One region of the Streptomyces sp. NPDC059169 genome, then DNA from elsewhere that is predicted to be linked to it. Evidence: riboswitches for the same ligand, from Rfam matches in the RefSeq annotation. Region 1 holds a riboswitch; the other holds the start of a gene.
What was found. A riboswitch is a leader RNA that binds a small molecule or an ion and turns the genes downstream of it on or off. The one in region 1 is predicted to bind cobalamin.

Region 1 (5,193 bases):
TCCGCCTCCTCCATCGCCTCGACGAGGGCGCGGGCGGTGGCCTCCGCCTCGTCGGCGCCCGTGCGGGTCGCGGCCGACTCGTCGAGGCCGAGGGCTTCGCGCAGTCCGGGCAGCGCGGTCGTCCCGCCCCAGATCTGCCGGGCGCGCAGGATCGACAGGACGAGGTTGACCCGCTCCGGACCGGTGGGCGCGCCACCGAGGACGTGCAGGCCGTCACGGATCTGCGCGTCCTTCACCTCGCACAGCCAGCCGTCGACGTGCAGCAGGAAGTCGTCGAAGCCGTCGTCGTCCGGACGGTCCTCCATCCCCAGGTCGTGGTCGAGCTTGGCCGCCTGGATCAGCGTCCAGATCTGGGCGCGGATGGCGGGCAGCTTCGCCGGGTCCATGGAGGAGATCTGCGCGTACTCGTCGAGCAGCTGTTCCAGGCGTGCGATGTCACCGTAGGAGTCGGCGCGCGCCATCGGCGGGATGAGGTGGTCGACGAGGGTGGCGTGCACCCGGCGCTTGGCCTGGGTGCCCTCGCCCGGGTCGTTGACCAGGAACGGGTAGACCAGCGGCAGGTCGCCGAGCGCGGCGTCGGGGGCGCAGGCCGCGGACAGTCCGGCGTTCTTGCCCGGCAGCCACTCCAGGTTGCCGTGCTTGCCGAGGTGGATCATCGCGTCTGCTCCGAAGCCCCCGTCGTCCTGCCGGGCCGCGATCCAGCGGTAGGCGGCGAGGTAGTGGTGCGAGGGCGGCAGATCAGGGTCGTGGTAGATCGCGATCGGGTTCTCGCCGAAGCCGCGCGGCGGCTGGATGATGATCAGCAGGTTCCCGCGGCGCAGGGCGGCCAGCACGATGTCGCCCTCGGGGTTGCGGGAGCGGTCCAGGAACATCTCGCCGGGCGCCGGGCCCCAGTGCTCCTCGACGCCCGCGCGCAGCTCGGCGGGCAGCGTCGCGTACCAGCGCTCGTAGTCGGCGGCCGGGATGCGGACGGGGTTGCGGGCCAGCTGCTCCTCGGTGAGCCAGTCCTGGTCGTGGCCGCCGGCGTCGATGAGCGCACGGATCAGCTCGTCGCCGTCACCGGACGCGAGGCCGGGGATCTCCTCCGCGCCGAAGTCGTATCCCTCGTCGACGAGTCGGCGCAGCAGGGCGACGGCGGAGGCGGGCGTGTCGAGGCCGACCGCGTTGCCGATGCGGGAGTGCTTGGTCGGGTACGCGGAGAGGACGAGCGCGATGCGCTTGTCCGCGTTGGCGATGTGGCGCAGCCGGGCGTGGCGCACTGCGATGCCGGCGACGCGGGCGGCGCGCTCGGGATCGGCGACGTACGCGGGCAGGCCGTCCTCGTCGATCTCCTTGAAGGAGAACGGAACGGTGATCAGGCGGCCGTCGAACTCGGGGACCGCGACCTGGCTCGCGGCGTCCAGCGGCGAGAGGCCCTCGTCGTTCTCCTCCCAGGCGCTGCGCGAACCGGTCAGGCACAGGGCCTGGAGCACCGGTACGTCGAGCGCGGCGAGCTCTCCGGCGTCCCAGGACTCGTCGTCCCCGCCCGCCCGTGGCTCCCCGCCGCCTTCAGCGGGGGCGCTCTGCGGCGAGAGGTCCATCTCGGCCGCCTGCGCCTCGGCCGGCCGGGTGCCACCGGCGGCGAGGACGGTGGTGACGACGGCGTCCGCGCCGCGCAGCCGGTCGAGCAGCTCCGGCTCGGGGGTGCGCAGTGAGGCGACGTAGAGCGGGAGGGCCCGGCCGCCCGCGTCCTCGACGGCGTCGCAGAGGGCTCCGACGAACGCGGTGTTGCCGCTCATGTGGTGGGCCCGGTAGTACAGCACCGCGATGGTGGGGCCGTCGGTGACGCGCGGGGTGCGGTCGAGCGGACCCCAGCTCGGGGCTGCGGCCGGGGGCTCGAAGCCGTGGCCGGTGAGCAGGACGGTGTCCGACAGGAAGCGCGCCAACTGCTCCAGGTTGTCCGGGCCGCCGTGCGCCAGGTAGGCGTGGGCCTCGGCCGCGATGCCGATGGGCACCGTTGACGCCTCCATCAGCTGGGCGTCGGGGGCCTGTTCGCCGGTCAGGACCACGACCGGGCGGGTCTGGTCGGCGGCGAGCAGCACGTCGAGACCTTCCGGCCAGGCGCGCAGACCACCGAGCAGCCGTACGACGACGAGCTCGGTGCCCTCCAGCAGATCGCGCAGTCCGCCAGGGCCTTCGGCCTGGGGGGTACCCGCAGCCGGGAGCCGGGAGGGGTTGGCGAGGCGGTACTCGACCGGGCCCGCGGCCGCACGGGCGCTGAGCAGGTCGGTGTCGGAGGTCGACAGCAGCAGGATCATGGCGTGCGCAGGCCTTCCTCGGGGTGTCCGCGCCCCGGGTGGTCGTAGGACGGCGGGAGTTCCTGGCTCGCCGGGCCCCGGGGGGCCGGCTCACAGTGGCGGGACCGCGCCGGATTCTCACCGGGCTTCCTCCCTAGGGTCCTGGGACCCCGTGCCGTCTGCATAGTAGAGGCTGCCCTCACCGGCAGGGCGGTCACCTGGAAGGACGTGGGTATGCTCGCCGCCATGCCGCCCACACCCGCAACACCCCCGAACCGGGGCGAACCTCGCATACGGGAACGGTCCGATGCATGCCCGGGCGCACTGCGGCTACATCCGGCCGACGACGGGCACCTGGCCCGACTCCGGCTACCCGGAGGGCTTCTGACGTCACATCAGCTCACCACCCTGGCGCGGGCCGCCGAGGAGCTGGGCGACGGCATGCTGAGTGTCACGTCGCGCGGGAACGTCGAGCTGCGCGGACTGGGCGAGGAGTGCGGTGCACAGCTGGCGGACTTCCTGCGGGACGCCGGACTGCTGCCCTCCGACACCCATGAACGGGTCCGGAACGTCGTGTCCTCACCGCTCGCCGGACTCGACGGACTCGGCTGCGGCACCGTGCAGTTGTGGGCACGACAGCTGGACGCGCTGCTGTGCGCGAGCGGGCGGGCGGCCCGGCTCTCCGGTCGTTTCCTGTTCGCCCTGGACGACGGGCGGGGCGACGTGGCGGGGCTCGGGGCGGATGTGACCTTGCTCGCAGCGGACGGCGGTTCGGCCGTCGTGCACGTCGGAGCACAGGCCTTCCGCATCGCGGCGGGGGACGCACCGCGGGCCGCCCTCGCGGCTGCCGAGGCCTTCCTCACGGCGGCGGAAGACTCCGGCACGGGAGCCTGGCGGGTGCGGGAACTACCGGCCGGGCAGGCACCGGCCGTGGGTGCGCAACTGGAGGCGGCGGGCATCGCGGCGACGCGGGTGCGCGCGGACGCAGGGGAGCGGACGGACCCCACCGGGGCGGCCACGGACGGCCCTCGGGCAGCCGGCGCCGGCACGGAGCACGGCTCTGGGCCCGGAGCCGGTCCCGGCCCGCAGGGCGCCGGCCCCCGCCCCGGGCTCGTCGAAGGTCCCGGCCGGTGGGCCGTGTCCGTCGCCGCCCCCCTCGGCCGACTCACCGCCGCCCAGGCCCGCGCGCTGCTGCCCGCGCCGTCGGACGAGGTCCGCCTCACTCCCTGGCGCGGGGTCGTCGTGCCCGGCTTCACGGACCCGGACGAAGCCCGCGCACGGCTCCGCGCCCTGGACGAGGCCGGCCTGATCACCGGCACCGGGTCCCCCTGGTACGGCGTAGGCGCCTGCACCGGTCGGCCCGGGTGCGGCAAGGCATTCGCGGACGTACGCGCCGATGCGGCGACCGGTCGGGACCGCCCCGGCGAGGACGCCCCGCCGACGGGTCCCGACCCCACGGGTCCGCAGCCCTCCGACTCCCCTCCGCAGGCCCTCCTGCCCGTGTACTTCTCCGGCTGCGAGCGCCGCTGCGGCCATCCGCACGGGGAGCACGTCGACGCCCTCGCCCTGCCGGACGGCACGTACCGGGTGACCGCAGGCGGCGCCTCCGTAGCCGTCGCGACCACCGCTCGGCTAGCCGACGCGGTCGCGGCGGCCCGCAGATCCACATCGACGACCACACCGACGAAATGAGCGAGAAGACCGTGTTCGACTACGAGAAGGACGGTGCGGAGATCTACCGCCGGTCCTTTGCCACGATCCGGGCGGAAGCCGACCTCGCCCCGCTGCCCGCCGACGTCAGCCGGGTCGCGGTACGGATGATCCACGCCTGCGGCATGGTCGACCTCGTCCGCGACCTTGCCTACTCCCCCGACGTGGTGGCCCGCGCCCGCACGGCCCTGCGCGCCGGCGCACCGATCCTCTGCGACGCCCAGATGGTGGCGAGCGGTGTCACCCGCAAGCGGCTGCCCGCCGACAACGAGGTGATATGCACCCTCTCCGACCCGTCCGTGCCCGCGCTGGCCGTCGACCTCGGCACCACGCGGAGCGCCGCGGCGCTGGAGCTGTGGCGTGACCGGCTCGACGGTGCGGTCGTCGCCGTCGGCAACGCGCCCACGGCGCTGTTCCGGCTCCTGGAGATGATCGAGGGAGGGGCGCCCCGCCCGGCGGCCGTCATCGGCGTACCGGTCGGCTTCATCGGCGCCGCCGAGTCCAAGGAGGCGCTCGCCGCCCACGCGTCGGGCCTGGAGCACCTGGTGGTGCGCGGACGGCGCGGCGGCAGTGCCATGGCCGCGGCAGCGATCAACGCGATGGCGAGTGAGGCGGAATGACCACGAAGACCCCCGGACGGCTGTACGGCGTGGGGCTCGGCCCCGGCGACCCGTCCCTGATGACCCTGCGGGCCGTCCAGGTCATCGCCGAGGCCGACGTGGTCGCGTACCACTGCGCCCGGCACGGCCGGTCCATCGCGCGTTCCATCGTGGCCGAGCACCTCCGACCGGACCAGGTCGAGGAACGGCTGATGTACCCCATCACCGTCGAGACCACCGATCACCCCGGCGGCTACCGGGGCGCCCTCAACGACTTCTACGAGGAGGCGGCCGAGCGGCTGGCGGCGCACCTCGACGCCGGACGGACCGTCGCCGTGCTCGCGGAGGGCGACCCGTTCTTCTACGGCTCGTACCAGCACATGCACAAGCGGCTGGCGCACCGCTACCCCACCGAGGTGGTGCCGGGGGTCACCTCGGTGAGCGCCGCCGCCGCCCGCATCGGCAAACCGCTGGTGGAAGCCGAGGAGACCCTGACGATCATCCCGGGCACGCTGCCCGAGGAGGAGCTGACGGCCCGTCTGGCGGCGACCGACTCGGCGGTCGTGATGAAGTTGGGGCGGACCTTCCCCGCTGTGCGAAGCGCTCTG
Region 2 (5,193 bases), on a different contig from region 1:
GTCGCCGTGGACGAGGAGAGCACCAACCAGTTGCTGCACACGGCTTCCGACGTCTGGGCGGCGATCGACGACTACTCCGGCGCGGCCGCCGATGCCTACCGGGCGGCCGTCGAGGAGCGGGCACGGCGGGACGCCGCGGCACGGAGCGCGATGCTCACGACGCTCCTCGACGGCAGGGCCGGCACCGTCGGCCGCGCCTCGGAGATCACCCGCCTGCTGGACCTCGACGGCAAGGGACCGTTCCTCGTGGTCTGCGCGGAAACCCAGGACCACGCGGAGCCGTTGCCCGGCCTCGGGTACCGGCTGCGTGCTGCAGGTGTCGGTGCCGAGTGGGTCCGACAGGTGGGCGTGTGGGTGGGACTGCTGGCGCTTCCCGGCGAGCAGACGAGTGGTCCGGCGGTCGACCTGCTGGCGGACGTCACCGAGTCCCGCGTCGGCGTGAGCCGACCCTTCGCCTCCCCGGTGGACGCACCCACGGCGCGGCGCCAGGCGCAGCTGGCCGTCCGGTGCCTGCCGCTCGGTGCGCGCGGCGCGCACGTCTACGGCAGCTCACCGGTCTCCCTCCTCTCAGCCGCCTCACCCGACGTGGCACAGGAGGTCGCCCACGCCGTGCTGGGTCCGCTGTTATCGGAGCCGAGCGCCGAGCGGGACACGCTGTTGGAGACGCTCCACGCGTGGTTCGTCAGCGGCGGTTCGACGACGGTGGCGGCCCGGCGCCTGCACTGCCACCGCAACACGGTCCGCTACCGCCTCAACCGCGTCGCCGAACTGACCGGGCGACGCACCACGGACGCCGGGGCGTCCGCAGAGTTGTACTTCGCCCTCCAGGCCGTCCGGTTGAACGGCCTTGCTCCACCGCCCTGACGGCCGTTGACGCCGTCGGCACGGCAGCGGAGATCCCTTCCAGGAGCGACCCGCCCCTGCACGGCCTGGGGGATGCGTGGGATACGGGACGAAGGTGCCGGTGTTCCGGTCGATCCTCAGACGGCGGCCGAGGGGCGGGACGGCGCGTTGGGGACAGTCGAGCCGTTCGCACACGCGGCAGCCCATGCCGATCGGAGTGGCGGCCGAGGCGCTCGCGAGGTCCAGCCCGTCCGCGTACACGAGCCGGTGCGCGTGCCGGATCTCGCACCCCAGCCCGATGGCCTAGGTCTTGCCCGGTTCCACCCAGCCGCCGCGGTGGCGGGTGACGGCACGCGCGGTCCACAGGCAGCGCTGCCCGTCGGGCATCGCGGCGATCTGGACGTGGATCCGTCCCCGGCGCGGCGAACGCCTCGTAGACGTTCCACAAGGGGCAGGTGCCCCCGCCTCGCGAGAAGTGGCAGCCGGTCGCCGACTGTCGGGGTACTGCGCGCGGACGGCTTCTCACCGCGGTCAGGCACCAGCGCGAAGTCGGCACCGGCTACTTCGACCTCGTCTCCACCGCCGTCAACCCGGCCTCCCTCGACCACGGCGCTCACCGGCTCCACCGAGGAGGAGCAGTTCCACTAGCCACCCGGCCGGGCAACCGGTCGGTCCGGCCGCCTCTCCGGGCGGGGGCCGGCCGACCCGAAAACCGGGCAGCCGGGCCTGCAGACCGGGAGGCTGGGCCGAGGGGGCGCGGCCGACCGGGCCGAGGGGGCCCGGTCGGGCGCCGGCTGAGGGGCCGGCACCCGGCGCGGTGCGGGAAGCGCCGTCCTCGCGCTTCCCGCACCGACGCGTTCGTCTGCCCGCACGTCCCACGCGGGCCATCCGCATGGCGGACACGGCTCCCCGGAGCGTGGCATCGCCCCGTAGGCTGGTCCGCGCAGCTGGTTCGCCCCGTCCTCCAGACGGGATGCGTCGCAAGAGGGAACCCGGTGGGAATCCGGGACTGCCCCGCAGCGGTGAGCGGGAACGACCGCCGTCATACGCACTGGGCCCGGCCGGGCCTGGGAAGCGACGGCCACTAGGTGTCCTCCCCCGTGAGGACGTGCCCGCGAGTCCGAAGACCTGCCCGCTGCCCGCGCACGGACCGTCGTGCGCGGACATCCCGGTGACCTCGAGGGCGGTCGGTGGTCCCCCGGACGACGTCCGGGGGCAGTACGTACCAGGCGGACGACCGCGCTTCACGCGCGAGGTCGCACCGTCCGGTCCGTCACCCTTCGCGCTCTCGTCCCGTACCCGGGATCTCAGGGATTCATCTCGCGAAGGAGATCTCCGTGACCACCACGTCCGCAGCCACTCCGGCACGGGCCACCGTGTACGGCTACCCCCGCCAGGGGCGCAACAGGGAGCTGAAGAGGGCGATCGAGGGCTACTGGAAGGGCCGGGTCGCCGCCGATGCCCTCCACACCACCGCCGCCGACCTGCGCCGGGCCCACTGGCAGCACCTGGCAGACGCCGGCATCCACGAAGTACCGACGGGCGACTTCTCGTACTACGACCACGTCCTCGACACCACGGTCATGGTCGGCGCGGTTCCCGAACGCCACCGGGCCGCCGTCGCCGCCGACGGTCTGGACGGGTACTTCGCCATGGCACGCGGCACCCAGGACGTGGCGCCGCTGGAAATGACCAAGTGGTTCGACACCAACTACCACTACCTGGTGCCCGAGCTGGGTCCCGACACCGTCTTCGCCGCCGACCCGACCAAGCAACTCGCGGAACTCGAGGAGGCATTGGCGCTTGGCCTTTCCGCCCGGCCCGTCCTCGTCGGCCCGGTCACCTACCTCCTGCTCGCCAAACCGGCTCCCGGCGTGCCCGCGAACTTCGACCCGCTCACCCTGCTCGACCGGCTGCTGCCCGTGTACGCCGAGGTCCTCGCCGATCTGCGCGCGGCCGGCGCCGCATGGGTACAGCTGGACGAGCCGGCCCTCGTGCAGGACCGCACCCCAGCGGAACTGCACGCCGCCGAGCGTGCCTACCACGGGCTCGGTTCCCTTGCCGACCGGCCGAAGCTGCTGATCGCCTCCTACTTCGACCGGCTCGGCGACGCCCTTCCGCTGCTGGCCAAAGCCCCGGTCGACGGGCTCGCCCTGGACTTCACCGAAGCCGCCGCCGCGAACCTGGAGGGGCTCGCCACCGTCGGCGGGCTGCCCGGCAAGCGACTCGTCGCCGGCGTGGTCAACGGGCGCAACATCTGGGTCAACGACCTGGCGAAGTCCCTTGCGGTGCTCGGCACACTGCTGGGCCTGGCCGACCGCGTGGACGTCTCCGCCTCGTGTTCGCTGCTGCACGTACCGCTCGACGCAACGAGCGAACGGGACATCGACCAGCAGATCCTGCGCTGGCTGGCGTTCGCCCGGCAGAAGGTCGTGGAGACCGTCACCCTCGCCAAGGGACTGGCCAAGGGCACGGACGCCATCGCTGCCGAACTCGCCGCGAACCGCGCGGACCTGGCGTCCCGCTCCGCATCGGCCATCACCCACGATCCCGCCGTGCGCGCCCGTACCGCGGCCATCACGGACGCCGACGCCCGCCGTTCCCAGGGCTACGCCGAGCGGTCCGCGGCCCAACGGGCCCACCTCGGCCTGCCGTTGCTTCCCACCACGACCATCGGCTCGTTCCCGCAGACGAGTGAACTGCGCACCGCACGGGCTGATCTGAGGGCCGGGCGGCTCGACACCACCGGCTACGAGGAGCGCGTCAGGAACGAGATCAAGGAGGTGATCTCCTTCCAGGAGAAGACCGGCATCGACGTCCTGGTGCACGGCGAGCCCGAACGCAACGACATGGTCCAGTACTTCGCCGAGCAGCTGGCGGGCTATCTCGCCACACAGCACGGCTGGGTGCAGTCCTACGGCACCCGGTACGTCCGCCCGCCGATCCTCGCGGGAGACGTCTCCCGCCCCGAGGCGATGACGGTCCGATGGACGGCCTTCGCCCAGTCCCTCACGGCGCGCCCGGTCAAGGGCATGTTGACCGGCCCGGTAACCATGCTGGCCTGGTCCTTCGTCCGTGACGACCAGCCCGCCGCCGTGACCGCCCGACAGGTCGCCCTGGCCCTGTGCGACGAGGTCGCCGACCTGGAGGCGGCGGGCACGTCCGTCATCCAGGTCGATGAGCCCGCACTGCGCGAGACCCTGCCGCTGCGCGCCGCGGACCGCCCCGCCTACCTGGACTGGGCGACGGAGGCGTTCCGGCTCTCGACCAGCGGGGTACGCCCGGACACGCAGATCCACACCCACATGTGCTACGCGGAGTTCGGCGACGTCGTCCAGGCCATCGACGAACTCGACGCCGACGTCATCAGCCTGGAGGCCGCGCGTTCCCACATGCAGGTCGCCAGGGAACTGGCCGCCCACGGATACCCGCGTGAGGCGGGCCCCGGGGTGTACGACATCCACTCCCCACGGGTGCCGAGCGCGGAGGAGGCGGCCGCACTGCTGCGCACCGGTCTGGAGGCCATCCCACCGGAGCGGCTGTGGGTGAACCCCGATTGCGGGCTGAAGACGCGCGGCTGGCTCGAGACCCGTGCCGCACTGGAGAACGTGGTCGCGGCCGCCCGTACGGTCCGTGAGGAGCTCTCGGCTTCCTGACGGCGCCGGCCAGCACGACGCGCAGGGTGGGGTGCCGCTCCCGGACTCCCCACCCTGCGCGCACCGGGACGCACCGAAACGACTCCGGTGACGGGGTTTTGCGCTCCGTGCCCTGCCCACGGCCACGGCCACGGCCACGGCAGGACCATGTCCCAGGGGTACCGCACGCAGGACCCGACCGCGTTCACGGCGGTCGGCCGGCGCAAGGAGGCCGGCCGACCGCCCCTCCCCCGCGCCCGAGTGCCGCGACGACCGTCATCGGCCGCGCCGGCGGGTCATCACGGATCCGGCGCGCACCCGCTCCTGTCCACCAACGGGCTGGCGTCACACCTCCACCGCCGCCCCCTGCGCGGACAGGGGAAGCCGTGCACGCACTTCGAATCCTGGCCTGCGGTCCCGCCTGGGGCCCGCCGTCGCGCTGCCGCCGCAGGCTGCGGCCCGCTCGCGGAGGCCGACCAGGCCGTTCCCACCGGACGGAAGGTTCTTCCCCGCGCCACGGCCGTCGTCGACGACGGTTACCTCCAGCCCGTCGTCACACCAGAGCAACCGCACCTCGACGCGGTTCGCTCCGGCGTGCTTGACGACGTTGGTGAGTGCCTCCTGGACGATCCGGTACGCCGCGGCGCCGCATTCGGCGGACAACGCTCGCGGCTCGCCCCCCGTGGTGGTGGACACCTCCAGCCCCGTCCCCGCG

Region 2: another riboswitch for cobalamin. It lies ahead of metE (5-methyltetrahydropteroyltriglutamate--homocysteine S-methyltransferase); the one in region 1 lies ahead of cobN (cobaltochelatase subunit CobN).

The regions. Positions count from the first base shown of each region.
Region 1 covers NZ_JBHZCF010000007.1:260,890-266,082, reverse strand. The annotation lists gene cobN (cobaltochelatase subunit CobN) at 1-2,297, opposite strand, end outside; cobalamin riboswitch at 2,335-2,465, opposite strand; gene ACFXOM_RS15935 (cobalamin biosynthesis protein CobG) at 2,511-3,968, shown strand; gene ACFXOM_RS15930 (precorrin-8X methylmutase) at 3,965-4,606, shown strand; gene ACFXOM_RS15925 (precorrin-2 C(20)-methyltransferase) at 4,603-5,193, shown strand, end outside.
Region 2 covers NZ_JBHZCF010000024.1:30,863-36,055, reverse strand. The annotation lists gene ACFXOM_RS32360 (PucR family transcriptional regulator) at 1-864, shown strand, start outside; partial or broken gene ACFXOM_RS32355 (short-chain fatty acyl-CoA regulator family protein) at 931-1,342, opposite strand; cobalamin riboswitch at 1,775-1,994, shown strand; gene metE (5-methyltetrahydropteroyltriglutamate--homocysteine S-methyltransferase) at 2,181-4,499, shown strand; gene ACFXOM_RS32345 (sensor histidine kinase) at 4,824-5,193, opposite strand, start outside.